2 regions of the Nonomuraea sp. MTCD27 genome follow, and region 1 is predicted to be linked to the other one. Evidence: riboswitches for the same ligand, from Rfam matches in the RefSeq annotation. Region 1 holds a riboswitch; the other holds the start of a gene.
The links. Region 1 has a riboswitch for thiamine pyrophosphate ahead of ACBJ59_RS12630 (purine-cytosine permease family protein). Riboswitches for the same ligand answer to the same signal wherever they lie in the genome.

Region 1 (7,660 bases):
CCTCGTGCCCGTCGCGCTCCAGATAGCGCGCCACGACCTCGGAGACCGTGGGATCGTCGTCCACCACCAGGATGCGCGTGTTCACGACTTCACGGTACGGCCGTGGTGCACGTAAGTGACATGTACGTCATTGGTTCGTAAGGCTCGCGGATCATGTCCCCAGGACGTACGGTTGCCTCATGGGTAGAGTCGTGATGCTCGTCATAGGGACCTTGCTGGGTCTCTTCGTGCTGTTCAACTTCTTGCTGCCGATGCTGGTCGGCCTGGTCAAGCTCGCTTTGATCGTCGGTGTGGTCGCTCTGCTCGTCTTCGTCGCGGTCACCGTGGTGGGCAAGTCGCGCTCGCAGTGACGCAGATCCTGTTCGATCCGTGGCTGGTGGGGATCACCATGGTGGCGATCCTGCTGCTGGCCACGTGGGCGGCCACGCTGCTGCCCACGCTCAGCGGAGAGCCGCCGAGCTTCCCGCTGACCTATGCGCGCCGCACGGCCTTCCAGCGGCAGCGCGATCCGGACGCGGCCGGTCGTTCGCGCCCGCGAGCCCCCTAGGCATGCCCCGCTTTCCAGTAAGGCGGGGCTCCCTCTGTGAGACGAGTGAGCCCCTCGTCCGCCTCTCCTAGGGAACAAGGGCTCATGATCGATTCTCTCGTCACCTTTGTCATCGGCATGTCCGGCGGCAGCGCCGCGCTCGGGATCGTGCTGTTCACGCTGGCCGTACGCCTTCTGCTGCTGCCGCTCAACGTGCGCCAGGCCCGTACGATGAAGATCCGCGAGCGGCTCGCCCCCAAGCTGCGCGAGCTGCAGCAGCGGCACGGGCGCAACCCGGAGCGCCTGTCGAAGGAACTGTCCGCGCTCTACGCCAAGGAAGGCACGTCGCCGTTCGCGGGGTTCATGCCGATGCTGGCGCAGTTGCCGTTCATGTGGCTGATGTACCGGGTGGCCACGCATCCGACCGCGCTCGCCGGGCACGACCTTTTCGGGGCTCCGCTGGGGCAGCAGGTGGCGGGGTTGGTAGCCAATTACGGTCTGGTCAGCATGCCGGTTTTGGTCTTTGTATTGGTCATTCTGCTGATCGTGGCGGTGGCGTGGTTCTCCGCCCGGCAGATCAAGGTTCAGGAAGAGCAGCCGGAGCTGATGAAGAAGATCATGCGGCTGCTGCCGTACGGCTCCGTGCTGGCCGCTCTGGTGCTCCCCCTGGCGGCCGGCCTCTATCTGCTCGTCTCCACGGCCTGGACCGTCAGCGAGCGGGCCGTGCTCGCTAGCCGGCCTCTCTGAGTGCCGCCACCTGCCCGTTCATCGATTGACTGGGGGCGGGCAGGATGGCCCATACGGTCGTCGTGTCCCCGTCGTGCCTGACCCCCCAGCTCTCGGCCACGTATTCCACGATGCCGAGCCCCCGGCCCCCGAGCGAGGACAGGGTCGGGCGGCCCGCCCGCGGCTCGGTGGCCGCACCCCCATCGCTCACCGCCACTTCGATGTGATCGTCACTGCGTAGCCAGGCAACCCTCACCATGCCCGACGGCAGCGGATGCGCGTGCCGCAGCGCGTTGCTCAGCAACTCGCTCACCACCAGCACGGCATCGTCGATCGCGGCGGAAAAGACCCCACTGTCCTGCAGGTCAGTGCTCAGACGCTGGCGGGCGACGGCAACGCTGGACGGCGCGTACGGCAGCAGCACCACGCTTGACACACCCACCTCCCCGTTACCTGTGCCCCCCGCGGGAACACTCCCCGGTACGACCGAAATGCCCCGTTACTCAATCCCAGAAACCGCATCTCGATCACAGCTTGTACACATTGGACGATAGATCAGCTCAACCGTGACCACCTCGTTACCGCATCGGTGTGTCGGATCCGATAGTGGAAACGCATCTCAGTACGAGCCGCATTCTGGTGCCTCCTCCAGGCCTCGGATGAGCGCTGACATCTCCGCCCTGCGCCCTGGCGAGACTGCGGACGATGTAGAGACCGAGCCCCACTCCACCAAACCGTCTTCGGTCGCCGCTGTCCACCTGGACGAAGCGCTCGAAGATCCGCTCCCTGTCGGCCGGGGCGATGCCGACCCCCTCGTCGTCGACCACCACGACGACGTTGTCGTCCTCCGGCCACGCCTCGACGCTGATCAGCCCGCCCTTCGGCGAGTACTTGAACGCGTTCTCCAGCAACTGCCCCAGGACGATGTCCGTGGCCAGCGCGTCGCCCAGCACGTACGGCAGCCCGTCCGGCATGACCACCTCGACCCGGTGCCGGTCAGACAGGGCGGGCAGCCCCAGCGTGGCCGCGTCGATCCGCTCGGCCAGGTCGAACTCCTCGATCCGCACCTTGAGCTCGTCGGCCCCGGCCCTGGCGCCCAGCAGCAGGTGGTCCATGAGCTCGCCCAGGGACCTGGCCCGCTCGGCGATCGTGTGCACGGCGGAGCGGCGCTCGGGGTCGCCCATCTTGTCCCAGCGCGAGTCCAGCGTGCTGGCGAACCCCCGCACGATCGTGATCGGCGTACGCAGCTCGTGGCTGGTCGTGGCCAGGAACAGGTCCTTGGCCTCCTCCAGCTCCTTGGCCGCGGTCACGTCGCGGAAGTCGACGACCACCTCGCCGGTCTCCTCGATCTGCGCGCTCACCACGTCCAGCCACCGCCCGTTGTCCATCTGGGAGGTGACCTTCTCGCCCGGCTTGGGCAGCGGGAACGGCGGCGGCCCGCCGATCACGGACGCGGCGGGCAACGCGGTCAGCTCGGCGGCGGCCGGGTTCCACCGCACCACGTGGCCGGCCTGGTCGAGCACGGCGATGCCGTCGGCGCTGGCGTCGAACACGGCCCGCTCGTGCGCCCGCTGCCGCACCGCCTCCTGGTAGGCCACCGCGTTGCCGACGGCGATCCCCGCATGCCCGGCCAGCAGCTCCAGCAGCTCCAGCTCCAGGTGCCCCGGCCTGCGCCGGGCGAACAGCGAGTAGAGCGCGCCGTACGGGCGCCCGCCGACCGCCGCCAGGCCGAGCGCGATCGTGTGCAGGCCGTTGAGCCGCGCCCACACCAGGTCGTCGAGCCCGTCGGACTCCAGCATCACGGTCTTGCCGGTGCGTAAAAGCTTGTCCACGAGGCTCGTACGCAGGTCGCTGGTGGCGCCCCTGATCGTGTCCGGCAACTGGTACGTGCTGACCACCCGCAACCTGTCACCCTCGATCAGCACGAACCCGCCCGCGTCCGCCCCGGTGAGTTCGGTGAGGTTGGCGGAGATCCGGTCGAGCACGGCCGACAGCTCCAGCTCGGAGTTGATGTCGCCGACCACGTCGGTCAGCCGGCGCACGAGCCTGGCCCGGCGCGCCATCCGGTTCCTGGCCACCTCGTCGGCCCGGGCGGGGTGGTAGACGCACACGTAACCGCCCACGGCGTTGCCCAGCCGCAGGGCGCTGATGTCCACCCGCAGGTCGAGCACCGTGCCGTCGCTGCGCACGCGCTTGGTGCGCAACGACACGGGCTCCCCCGTGCGTACGCGTTCCAGCACGGCGTTGTGCTCGGCGGTCAGCTCGTCAGGCACGATCGGCGCCCTGCGCCCGAGCAGCTCCTCCGCCGGCCACCCGAACACGCGCTCGGCCGCGGCGTTCCACACCAGCACGCTCTGGTCCCGATCGAGCGCCACGACGGCGTTGGGCGAGCTGGCGAGCGCCGCGCGAGCGATCTCATCGTCACTACCGGCCCATTCGTCCCCCACACCTCCATAGTGCACGTGGCGCGGTGGGTGCGTCGGGCGATCCGTCCGATACGCTGCGGTCACGGTAATTCCTGGCGGGTGGGAGGGTGAGGGGTATGTCGAGCAACGATCTCGATGCCCTGCTGCGGGTGACCTCCAGCACCTATCGGGGTGACACACCACCGGACATCGCCTTCGGCACCTACGACGGGGCCGTGGGCAGGATGGTGCTGGCGGTGACCGGCAAGGGCATCGCCGCCTGCAGCTTCGAGCCGGAAAACGACGTCTTCGAGCTGGTCAGCAGGCATGTGGGCAGGTTCATCGGGCCCGACGCGCGACGCCTCGACCCGGTGCGCAGGGAGCTCGACGCCTACTTCTCGGGGCGGCTGCGCGCGTTCGCCACGCCGGTGGACCTGACGCTGGCCACGACTTTCGCGCGCACGGTGCTGCAGAAGACCATGGCGGTCCCCTATGGCACCACCACCACGCTGGAGCAGATCGGCGAGAGCATCGGCCGGCCGCGCGCGCTGCGGGCGATCGGCAACGCGCTGGCCTCCAACCCCATCTGCGTGATCGTGCCCTGCCACCGGGTGGTGCGCGAGGACGGCGCGCTCGGCGACTACGCGGGGGGCGCGGCCGCCAAGCAGCACCTGCTCAACGTCGAGCGGCGGACCGCCGGGCCAGCAGCCCGATGAGCAGCGTCACCAGCGCGGCCACCAAGGCACCGCCCAGGGCGCCGTTCATCCACGGCTGCCGGACGAAGCCGAGGACCTCGCGCACGCCCGCCCACCACGCGTCCCACTGGGGGATCGTCGGCGTCGAGGTCGTCAGCCAGTAGGCGGCGAAGCCCAGCGCCCACGGCACCAGCATCGACCAGCGCGAGGGCGCGTCCTCCGCGGTGTTCCAGCCCGTGCCGCGGCGCAGCAGGAAGTAGTCCACGGCGAGCACCGCGAACATCGGCACGAACACCGCCCCGATCAGGCCGAGGAACACCCCGTACGAGGTGACGTCCACCAGCAGGGCGATCACCACGGTGAGCACGCCGATGCCGACGGAGAAGACGCGCCGGTCCATCCGCGGCATCAGGTTCTGCAGCGAGACCGTGGTGGAGTAGACGTTGGCGAAGGACTGGTCGGTCTCGCGCAGGACCAGGATGCCGAAGAACAGCGCGCCCAGCGGCACCGCCACGAACGGCCCGAACACCGACGTCTGGTCGGCCTGCACCCCGGCGGCGCCCGCGAGGGCCACCGCGTACACGCCCAGCCCCAGACACGCCACCTGGGCCAGGGTGTATCCGCCGACCACGCCGGTGAAGGCGGCCCTGCTGGAGCGCGAGTGGCGGGCGAAGTCGGCGGCCATCGGCACCCAGGACACCGAGAGCGCGATCACGTAGTCGACCGCGGCGGGGAAGGCCGTCCAGCTCCCGCCCTCCGGGGAGGGGGCGTCGCGCAGGAAGAACACCGTGAACCAGATCATCGCGATGATCACGCCGACGGTGACGTACCGGCGCAGCAGCCGGATCGACCCGAGCGGCCAGATCGTCAGCGCGGTGGTCAGCACCCCCGCCACGACCACCCACACCTGGTACGGCACCGAGCCGAAGATCGCGGTGGCACCCTTCGCGATCACCCAGAGCTCGAAGGCCCCCCAGCCGATCATCTGCACGATGTTCAGCACCGTGGGCACGTAGGAGATCCTGGCCCCGAACAGCCCGCGCAGCAGCACCATCGCCGGCTGCCCGGTCTGCGTGCCGGGGATGGCGGACAGGCCCACCATGGCGGTGCCGATCAGGCTGCCCACCACCGTGGCCACCAGCACCGCGGCCAGGCTGAGCGGGGCGTCGCCGAGCGGGTTGAGCAGGAGCAGGGCTCCGGAGAAGCCGAGGAGGCTGACCCCGAGGTTCGCCCAGAGAGCGCCCTGGTCGAGCACGCCGAGGGTCTTCGGCGGGCGGCCTTCGAGGGTCAGCGGAACTTCTTCGACGCCATGCGTCATCGCACACTCCCTACGCCGGCATTACCCGGACAGGTTCATGCGGTCGGCAGCAGCAGTAGCTACCCTCTCAGCCTGGTTGCCCCAAGCTCCCGCGGGGGTTGGTACACGAAGCCGGGATCATCCCAGCTCGCGCCCCCATGATGCACCATTCGTCCTAGATCGGCCACCACCGGGTAGCTGCCATCGCGCCCTCGGGAGAGTCCGTGCAGGTCCGCAGGACGAACAGCTGGCCTCTCGCACCGCGTCGGCGGGCTGCCCACGCACGCATTCTCCAAGCCACGCTGTACATCACTGCCGGGCGACCAGGCATATTCCCGGCATATTCCACGGTGCTGCCGAGGAGTGCAACGATCGCTCCGGTGAACCTCGGGCCGTATTCCACCCCCCTGGAACCAGGCGAGGCGACCCTGACCCGCCCGGGTGTGGCCGGAAAGCCCATCGTCATCAGAGACGACGACATCCGGCACCCCGGCGCCACCTGTGCGGTGCTCACCGCCTTCGAAGACGTCACCTCGCACGTCTCCCCCGCGGCCACGCGGGAGAGCTGAAGTTCACGTTCCACGGCCAACCGAACCAACCGAGACATCTCTTGCTGGAGGACTGTTGAAGACACGCATTCTGGGCGCCGTGCTGGGAATCGCAGCGTTGAGCGGGCTGCTGGTGGCAAGCCCGGCGCAGGCGGCCGACGGAGTGTCCTCCGCCCGCGTGGAAAACCCGGACAGAGCCGGCGCCGGGTACGTCCGGACGACCGTCGACTTCGTCAGCCGGACGAGGGTCGTCTTTCGGAACTTCACGGTGCGCGACATCTGCCCCGCTGACAACCATGGGGTGCGGGCCCAGATGGAGTGGACGCACACCGACCTGACCACCGGGTACAGCGCCTGGAAGGTGGACACCAGCTGCGGCTCCCACGGCACCAACTTCGGAAACTTCGTCCGCACCGGCCCCAAACCCATACGGGTGGTCCGCGTGAGGGTGTGCATCTACAAGCGATCAGGCCAGCACCTGGCTTGCGACTACAGCCTGTCCCGAGACAACCAGTACACCTGAGCCGCTGACGCTCAGGCTCTCAGCTGGTCGGCGTAGGCGGTAACCGAAGGCGTCGGCGAGCAGGGCGAGTTCGCCGTGACCGGAAGCGAAGCTGGAACGTACGCCGCCGGCCTGCCGAGCTCGGCCTCGCCGTCGGAGGAGAAGGCGGCGTGGATGGTGAATCTCGCGCTGCAACTACTCGAAGGCGATCTCCATCGACCGGGCCCGGTGCCGCACCGCGGTAACGCCGCCTCATGCCACGAAGGGCTCCTGGCCCGTCTCGCTGACCATCGGCCGGCGCGCGGACTCCCACGACTGCATGCCGCCCCCGACGTTGACCGCGTCGCGCCCGAGCTGGTTGAGCCAGGCCGCGACCTGCAGCGAACGGCCGCCCACCCGGCACACGACGTAGACCGTCCGGTCGCCGGGCACCTCGTCGACCCGGCCCTGGATCTGCGTCATGGGGATGTGCACGGCTTCGGGCGCGTGCCCGGCCAGCCATTCGTCCTGCTCACGGACGTCGAGCAGGTAAGCGTCGGCGGGAACGGCGTTGGCCTCGATCTCAGGAACGGTCATGGCTCCATCATCTCGCGCCGCGAGTCGTAGGCCGCACGCGCCTCCGCGATCTCCGCCTGGTGCTCCTCGGTCCACGTGACCAGGGACTTGATGGTCTGGTGCAGCGTACGGCCGAGCGGCGTCAGCGCGTAGTCCACCCGGGGCGGCACCACGGGGTGAACCGTGCGGGTGACCAGGCCGTCGCGTTCGAGCTGGCGCAGGGTGACGCTGAGCATGCGCTGGCTGACGCCGTCGATCTCGCGGCGGAGCTGGGTGAAGCGCAGGCTCTGGCAGTCGAGCAGGGCGATCACCAGCAGCGACCACTTGTCCGCGATGCGGTCGAGGATCTGCCGGACCTCGCAGTCCTCGCGGGTGTCCCACTGGCGTACGTCGTAGTCGTCGTCCA
Region 2 (7,660 bases), on a different contig from region 1:
GAGCGCTACACCTACAACGTCTCGGGCCAGATCACCGACGCCCACTGGCCCGAGCCGGCGGACGCCCGGGGCCCGCGCGCGTACACCGGCACCATGGTCCGCCAGGCGGGCCGCACCCGCTACGAGTACGACCGCCAGGGCCGCACGATCCTGCGCCAGCGCGGGGTCCTGTCGTCCGAACCCCGCACCTGGCACTACACCTGGGACGCCGACGACCGGCTGACCGCCGTCACCGCCCCGGACGGGACCCGCTGGCGCTACCTCTACGACCCGCTGGGCCGGCGCATCGCCAAGGAACGCGCCGACGGCGCGCAGCGCACGGACTTCGCGTGGGACGGCCTCACCCTCGCCGAGCAGGCGTGCGAGGACCGCGTGACGGCCTGGGACTGGGCGCCCGGTTCCTTCCGCCCGCTGGGCCAGACCGAGCGCACGGCCATCCCCCAGGAGGGCACCGACGAGCGGTTCTACGCCATCGCCACGGACCTGATCGGCACCCCGGCCGAGCTGGTGGACGCCGAGGGGAACGTCGCCTGGCGGCTCCGGCAGACGCTCTGGGGCGCCTCCCCGGGCGCGATCACGTCGGGGACCGACTGCCCGCTGCGCTTCCCCGGCCAGTACGAGGACGCCGAATCGGGCCTGCACTACAACTTCCTGCGCCACTACGACCCGGAGGCCGGCCGCTACGCGACCGCCGACCCCATCGGGCTGAGGGGCGGGTGGGACCCGCACGCGTACGTGGTCAACGCCACGACCTGGTCCGACCCGCTCGGCTCCACGCCCTCCCCGCTGGAGCCGCCCGAGTTCCGGTGATGACGCCGTGGCCGGGTGGAACGACCTCCCACCCGGCCGGGCGTCACAAGGTCATTCAGCCGCCTCCGCCGACAGGGCGGCCGCCGCCTGCGGCGCCTGCCGGGGCGGGATGGCGCGCAGGTTGAAGGCGAACCGGGCCACCGAGTCGGCGATCGCGTCCGCGTCCACGTCGAGCGCCGTGGCGTTGACGTTGGCGATCGTGTCGCACGCCTGGTGGTAGCAGACGTCGTACGCCACCCCGGCCGTGCCGCCGAACAGCGCCGCCTCCTCGGCGGTCTTGATGCCTTCCGCGCCGGTGAAGATGCCGCCGGCCGGGATGCCGACCGCGATGAAGGGCCCGTAGTCGGAGCGCCCGTCGAAGTCGGTGCCGACGGTGGGCAGGTCACGCGAGTCGTAGTAGGCCGCGAGCTGCTGCTCGATCTGGGCCGATCCGGGCGGGCCGGCCGGCGAGCCGACGCTGTCCGAGTCGTCCCCGTCGTACAGCTTGTAGGCGTAGTTCGGCGAGGCGACCATGTCGAAGTTCAGGTACACCCTGATCCGGTCGCGCTGCGCCTCCGACAGGGATTCCACGTACTGGTCCGAGCCGAGCAGGCCGATCTCCTCGGCGGCCCAGAAGGCGAAGCGGACCTTGTTCTTGACCGGGTAGAGCGCCATCTCCTCGGCGACCTCCAGGATCGCCGCCGTGCCGGAGCCGTTGTCGTTGATGCCGGGCCCGGCGGGCACGCTGTCGAGGTGGGCGCCGACCATGACGACGTTGCGCGGGTCACCGAAGCGGGACTCGGCGATGACGTTGTCGTTGGTGCCGAGCACGAGGTTGGAGTCGACCTTGAGCCGGACGGTCGCCCCGGCGGTGGTGGCCAGCTCGTTGCCCACGGCGAAGCTGGCGAACACCATCGGCACGCCGGCCCGCCACTCGCCGATGTCCAGCGGGAACGCGTCGGTCCGCCCCGGCTGGCCCTCGTTGAACACGATGATCCCGGAGGCCCCGGCGAAGCCCGCGTTGCGGATCTTCTGGGCGAAGGCGCAGGTGCCGCGCTGGATGAGAGCGATCCGGCCGGCCACGAAGCCGGCGAAGTCCGACGCCTCGCAGCCGCTGGTCGAGCTGGGCGCCGGGGTCGGCGGCAGGGTCACGTCCACGGCCTGGACCTGCGCGGTCACGTCGCCCGCCGGGGAGGGCTGGAAGGTGAAGAAGTCCTGGTTGGGCACGAACGACTTCGAGGTCGGCGCGGTGAGGTCGAGCACCGGCGGGGAGTTCTCGGACCAGCTCTCGACGAAGTTGATCGGCTGGAGCGTGACCTTGTACCCGGCCTTGCGCAGCTTGCCCGCCACGTAGTCGACCGAGGCGTCGTAGCCGGGCGTGCCGGCGGCGCGGTTGCCGCCGTTGGCGGTGCCGATGGCCTGCAGGGCGTCGAGGTGCTTCTTGGCGTTGGCCCCCTTGACCTGCTTGACAAGGAGCTTGGCGAACACGTCGTCGAGCCCGCCCGCGTTGACCGGCGCGGCCAACGTCAGCGGTAAGGAGAGTGCGGCGATCAGAACGATGAGCATTCTTCGCATAGGGGTTCCCCCAGGAACAGACCGGAGATCGCGGCGATTTCCCCCGAGCCGCCGCCACCGGAACGTAACCCGGCCAGGAACCCCTGAGAAGACCCACTAATGCGGCAAATTCCGGACATTTACTCCGCGCGGCGGGCGCGGGCACGCCGCTTGCCCTCGTGCATCGCCTGTACGCGGGCGACCGGGATCGTGTGCCCCTCGGCGATGAGGTCGTCCGGCAGCCGCTGCGGCGCGGGCATGTGCTCGGCCCACGGATCACCCTCGGCCAGCAGCCCGGGCGCGGTGCGCATGGTGAAGTCGGCCGGCGCCACGCGGTCGAGGTCGGCCCAGGCCACGGGGAAGGAGACGGGCACGCCCGGCCGGATGCGGGGGCTGTAGGCGGCCGCCACCGTGGCGCCGCCCGCGCGCGTGGAGTCGAGGAAGACCTTGCCCGCGCGGTCCTCGCGGATGAACGCCGTGGTGGCCAGCGCCGGGTCCACCCGCTCGGCGCGGGCGGCCAGGGCCCGGGTGGCCGCCGCCAGGTCGTCCGGCGCCGTGCCCTCGGCCACGGGCACGAACACGTGCACGCCCTTCGCCCCGCTGGTCTTCACCGCCCCGCTCAGCCCGGCGTCGTCGAGGGCCTGGCGGACGAGGAAGGCGCCGCGCACGGCCAGCGAGAAGGAGTCGTCGTGCTCCGGCGGGTCGAGGTCGAGGATCATGTGGGTGGGGTGGTCGCCGACGAACAGCGCCGGGTGGTATTCCACCGCCCGCTGGTTCGCGAACCACAGCAGCGTCCTGCGGTCGTCGCACAGCGCGTACGTCACCTGCCGGCGCGACGCGTCCGCCCACATGGACACCGAGCGCACCCAGTCGGGGGCGTATTTGGGCAGGTTCTTCTGCACGAACGGCTCCTGGCCCGGGCGCACGCGGATGACCGAGAGCGCGCGGTCGCGCAGGACCGGGAGGATGCGGTCGCGGACCGCGTCGAGGTAGTCGACCAGGTCGCGCTTGGTGGCGCCGGCACCGTCGAACAACGGCTGGTCGAGGTTGGTCAGGGCGACCCCGTCGCGCGTCTCATCAGCGGCCACCCGCCCTACGATGCCGACACTCGAACGTGTGGTCAACATTCGCGGGCCACAATGATCCCCATGACGCGTCTCCTCTACCTCACCCGGCACGGCGAGGCCACCCCGGACGAGAGCGGCCTGACGGACGCCGGCCGCCGCCAGGCCGCGCTGCTCGGCGAGCGGCTCCGCGGCGTCCCGCTGGCCGCCGTCCACCACGGGCCGCTCCCCCGGGCCGCCGAGACCGCCCGCCTGATCGGCGAGCACCTCCCCGGCGTCCCGCTGCGCGTGTCGGAGGCCGCCGGCGACTACGTGCCGTACCTGCCGGCCAGGGAGGAGCTGCCCCCCGAGTACGCCGACCACTTCCTCGGCTTCCTCGCCCGGTTCCCCGGGGCGGAGCCGAAGCTGGCCCGCGAGGCCCTCGACCTGTTCACCGGCCCAGTGGGCGGAACGGCGGACACGACGGTGGACGAGACGGTGGACGAGACGGTGGACGAGACCCGCCACGAGCTCGTGGTCACGCACAACTTCCTGATCGGCTGGCTGGTCCGCGCCGCCCAGGACGCCCCCGAGTGGCGCTGGCTCGGGCTCAACCACGCCAACGCCGCCCTGACCGCCATCCGCTACGCCCCCGGCCGGCCGCCCTCGCTGCTCTTCTTCAACGACATGGGTCACCTTCCCGTGGAGCTGCGCTGGACCGGCTTCCCCCCGGAGCTGCGCGGCTGAGCGCCTGTTACAGTGGGCCACTGACGCGGGGTGCCCGGAGACCCGGGCTGAGATCACACCCGTCGAACCTGATCTAGTTCGCACTAGCGAAGGGACGTCATCTCGGTGAGCGACGCACCCAGAGTCCTGTCCATCGCGGGCACCGACCCCAGCGGCGGCGCCGGCATCCAGGGCGATCTGAAGACCTTCTCCGCGCTCGGCGCCTACGGCATGACGGTCGTCACGGCGCTGGTCGCGCAGACCACCACGGGCGTGACCGGCATCCACGAGGTGCCGGCCGAGTTCGTCGCCGCCCAGCTCGACACGCTGCTGACCGACGTGCCGGCGGACGCCGTGAAGATCGGCATGCTGGGCACCGCGCCGCTGATCAAGGCGGTGGCGGCGGCACTGGACACGTACCGGCCGCCTTTCGTCGTGCTCGACCCCGTGATGGTGGCCAAGAGCGGCGACCGGCTGCTGCCGGCCGACGCCGTGGCCGAGCTGCGCGAGACGCTGCTGCCCCGCGCCGACCTGATCACGCCCAACCTGCCCGAGGCGGCGGACCTGCTCGGCGAGGAGCCGGCCCGCGGCCTGTCCGAGATGCACGGGCAGGCGCGGCGGCTGCGCGCGCTGGGCGCCCGGCAGGTGCTGCTCAAGGGCGGCCACCTGGACGGCGACACCTGCGTGGACGTGCTGGCCACGCCCGAGGGCGTGATCGAGCTGGCCGCGCCCCGCGTGGACACCCGCAACACCCACGGCACCGGCTGCACGCTGTCCTCGGCCATCGCGGCGCTGCGCCCCCGCCACGACGACTGGCCGGGCGCGGTGCGGGCGGCGAAGACCTACCTGACGGAGGCGCTGCGCGCGGCCGACACGCTCGGCGTCGGGCACGGCCACGGCCCCGTCCACCACTTCCACGCCATCTGGTGAGCACGCTCCCGAAGACTGCGCTCTCCGAAGACTGCGCCCCAAACCTGCGCCCCCCAGATTGCCGCCCCCAGATTGCCGTTCCCAAGGAGACGCGATGTTCTGCGATGACATCTGGCAGCGCACGGCCGAGCTGATGCGCGCCATCCACGAGCACCCCTTCCTCGTCGCGCTCGGCGACGGCACCCTCGACCCCGACCGGTTCGGCTTCTACATCGTGCAGGACGCCCGCTACCTGGAGGCGTTCTCCAAGGCGCTGGCCACGGCGTCCGTGCGGGCGACCGACCCCGCCGACGCGGCGTTCTGGGCCCAGAGCGCGCACACCGCGCTGGCCGCCGAGCGCATGCTGCACGCCGGCTACGCCGAGGAGCTCGGCGCCGACGCCAAGGGCCTGGCGACGTCGCCGACGTGCCTGGCGTACGCGTCGTTCCTGCAGGCCACGGCGCTCACCGCGCCCTACCCGGTGATCGCGGCGGCGGTGCTGCCGTGCTTCTGGATCTACCAGGACGTCGGTACGGCGCTGCTGAAGTACGCCACCCCGGAGCACCCGTACGTCAAGTGGATCTCCACCTACGCGGACCCGGCCTTCGCGGCCTCCGTCGAGCAGGCCAAGGGCATCGCCGACCGGCTCGCCGCCGCCGCCGACCCGGCCACCCGCGAGGCCATGGGAGAGGCCTACGGCCGGGCGGCGGCGTACGAGTGGATGTTCTGGGACAGCGCCTGGCGGCGCGAGACCTGGCCGACGGAGCGGTGGCTCGCGCCCTGACGATCACGGCGCCTTGGCCATCATCTCCTTCTCCTCGCGGGTGGCGATGAGCCCGGCCGGGGCGAGGATCTTGGACTCCTCGAACGGCGCCTCCGTGTCCGGCAGCGGCTCCCGCGTCCTGATCGCCTTGATCCACACGCGCGCCGCGTCGAGGATCACCACGATGATCAGGATGGCGAACAGCGCCGCCAGGACGCCGTCGACGGTGGAGTTGATCACGATCTGCTGCATCGCGCCGGTCGTCTTGGCGGGCGCGAGGAGCTGTCCCTGGTCGAGCGCCGTCTGATAGCGGTCACGCTGGGCGAAGAAGCCGAGCGTGGGGTCGGTCGAGAACACCTTCTGGTAGCTGGCGGTCAGCGTGACCGCCACGTCCCAGGCCAGGGGCACCCCCGTCACCCAGGCCCACTTGAGCCGGCCGCTCTTGATCAGCAGGGTCGTGGCCACGGTGAGCGCGACGGCCGCCAGGAGCTGGTTGGCGATGCCGAACAGCGGGAAGAGCTGGTTGATGCCGCCGAGCGGGTCGTTGACGCCCTGGTAGAGGAAATATCCCCAGGCCGCCACGACCACGGCGCTGGAGGCGACCAGCCCCGGCCACCAGCTCACCCGCGCGATCGGCTTCCACAGGTTGCCCAGCGTGTCCTGGAGCATGAACCGCCCCACCCGCGTCCCGGCGTCGACGGTGGTGAGGATGAACAGCGCCTCGAACATGATCGCGAAGTGGTACCAGAACGCCTGCAGCCCCGCTCCCCCGAGGAACCCGGAGAAGATCTGCGAGATGCCCACCGCCAGCGTGGGCGCGCCGCCCGTCCGGGCGATCAGCGTCTCCTCCTGCACGGCCGCCGCGGCCGCCTGCAACTCCTCGGGCGTGATGACGAAGCCCATGTTGGTGACCGCCTCGGCGGCGGTCTGCACGGTGGCCCCGACGACGCCCGCCGGGGAGTTCATCGCGAAGTAGAGCCCGGGGGTCAGCACGCAGGCCGCCGTGATGGCCATGATGGCCACGAACGACTCCATGAGCATGGAGCCGTAGCCGATCATCCGGACCTGGGTCTCCTTCTGGATCATCTTCGGCGTGGTGCCCGACGAGATCAGCGAGTGGAACCCCGACAGCGCCCCGCAGGCGATGATGATGAACACGAACGGGAACAGCGACCCGGCGAACACCGGCCCCTTGCCGTTGAACGCGAAGTCGGTGAACGCGGTGGTCTGCAGCGGAGGCGCGGTGACGGCGATGCCGATGGCGATCAGCACGATGGTGCCGATCTTCATGAAGGTGGAGAGGTAGTCGCGCGGCGCGAGCAGCATCCAGACGGGCAGCACGGCGGCGACGAACCCGTACGCGATCAGCCACAGCGCCAGCGCCGACGGGCTCAGCGTGAAGAACGGCGCCCAGCTCGAGTCCTGCACCCACCCGCCGGCCACGATCGCCAGGATCAGCAGCGCGACCCCGATCACCGTGGTCTCGACGACCTGGCCCGGCCGGATCACCCGCAGGTAGAAGCCCATGAACAGGGCGATCGGGATGGTCATGGCGATGGAGAAGACGCCCCACGGCGACTGCGCCAGGGCGTTGACCACGACCAGCGCCAGCACGGCCAGCAGGATGATCATGATGGCGAAGACCGCGATGAGCGCCGCCGCCCCGCCGAACGGCCCGATCTCGTCGCGGGCCATCTGCCCGAGGCTGCGGCCGTTGCGGCGCATGGAGAAGAACAGGATCACCATGTCCTGCACGGCCCCGGCGAAGATCACTCCCGCGATGATCCAGATGGTGCCGGGCAGGTAGCCCATCTGTGCCGCCAGCACCGGACCGACCAGCGGGCCGGCCCCGGCGATGGCGGCGAAGTGGTGACCG

Region 2: it holds a riboswitch for thiamine pyrophosphate, as region 1 does, so the genes downstream of both, thiD (bifunctional hydroxymethylpyrimidine kinase/phosphomethylpyrimidine kinase) here and ACBJ59_RS12630 (purine-cytosine permease family protein) in region 1, are expected to answer to the same signal.

The regions. Positions count from the first base shown of each region.
Region 1 is NZ_JBGNUW010000004.1:110,620-118,279, forward strand. Features, by position in the region: gene ACBJ59_RS12595 (response regulator transcription factor) at 1-85, opposite strand, end outside; gene ACBJ59_RS12600 (hypothetical protein) at 180-350, shown strand; gene ACBJ59_RS12605 (DUF6412 domain-containing protein) at 347-547, shown strand; gene ACBJ59_RS12610 (membrane protein insertase YidC) at 632-1,273, shown strand; gene ACBJ59_RS12615 (ATP-binding protein) at 1,257-1,679, opposite strand; gene ACBJ59_RS12620 (ATP-binding protein) at 1,831-3,699, opposite strand; gene ACBJ59_RS12625 (methylated-DNA--[protein]-cysteine S-methyltransferase) at 3,795-4,373, shown strand; gene ACBJ59_RS12630 (purine-cytosine permease family protein) at 4,333-5,670, opposite strand; TPP riboswitch at 5,661-5,773, opposite strand; gene ACBJ59_RS12635 (hypothetical protein) at 6,030-6,218, shown strand; gene ACBJ59_RS12640 (hypothetical protein) at 6,298-6,720, shown strand; gene ACBJ59_RS12645 (rhodanese-like domain-containing protein) at 6,952-7,275, opposite strand; gene ACBJ59_RS12650 (winged helix-turn-helix transcriptional regulator) at 7,272-7,660, opposite strand, start outside.
Region 2 is NZ_JBGNUW010000024.1:22,718-30,377, reverse strand. Features, by position in the region: gene ACBJ59_RS49140 (RHS repeat-associated core domain-containing protein) at 1-810, shown strand, start outside; gene ACBJ59_RS49135 (M28 family metallopeptidase) at 862-2,364, opposite strand; gene ACBJ59_RS49130 (DNA polymerase domain-containing protein) at 2,484-3,431, opposite strand; gene ACBJ59_RS49125 (histidine phosphatase family protein) at 3,492-4,133, shown strand; TPP riboswitch at 4,150-4,245, shown strand; gene thiD (bifunctional hydroxymethylpyrimidine kinase/phosphomethylpyrimidine kinase) at 4,239-5,042, shown strand; gene ACBJ59_RS49115 (TenA family protein) at 5,137-5,805, shown strand; gene ACBJ59_RS49110 (carbon starvation CstA family protein) at 5,809-7,660, opposite strand, start outside.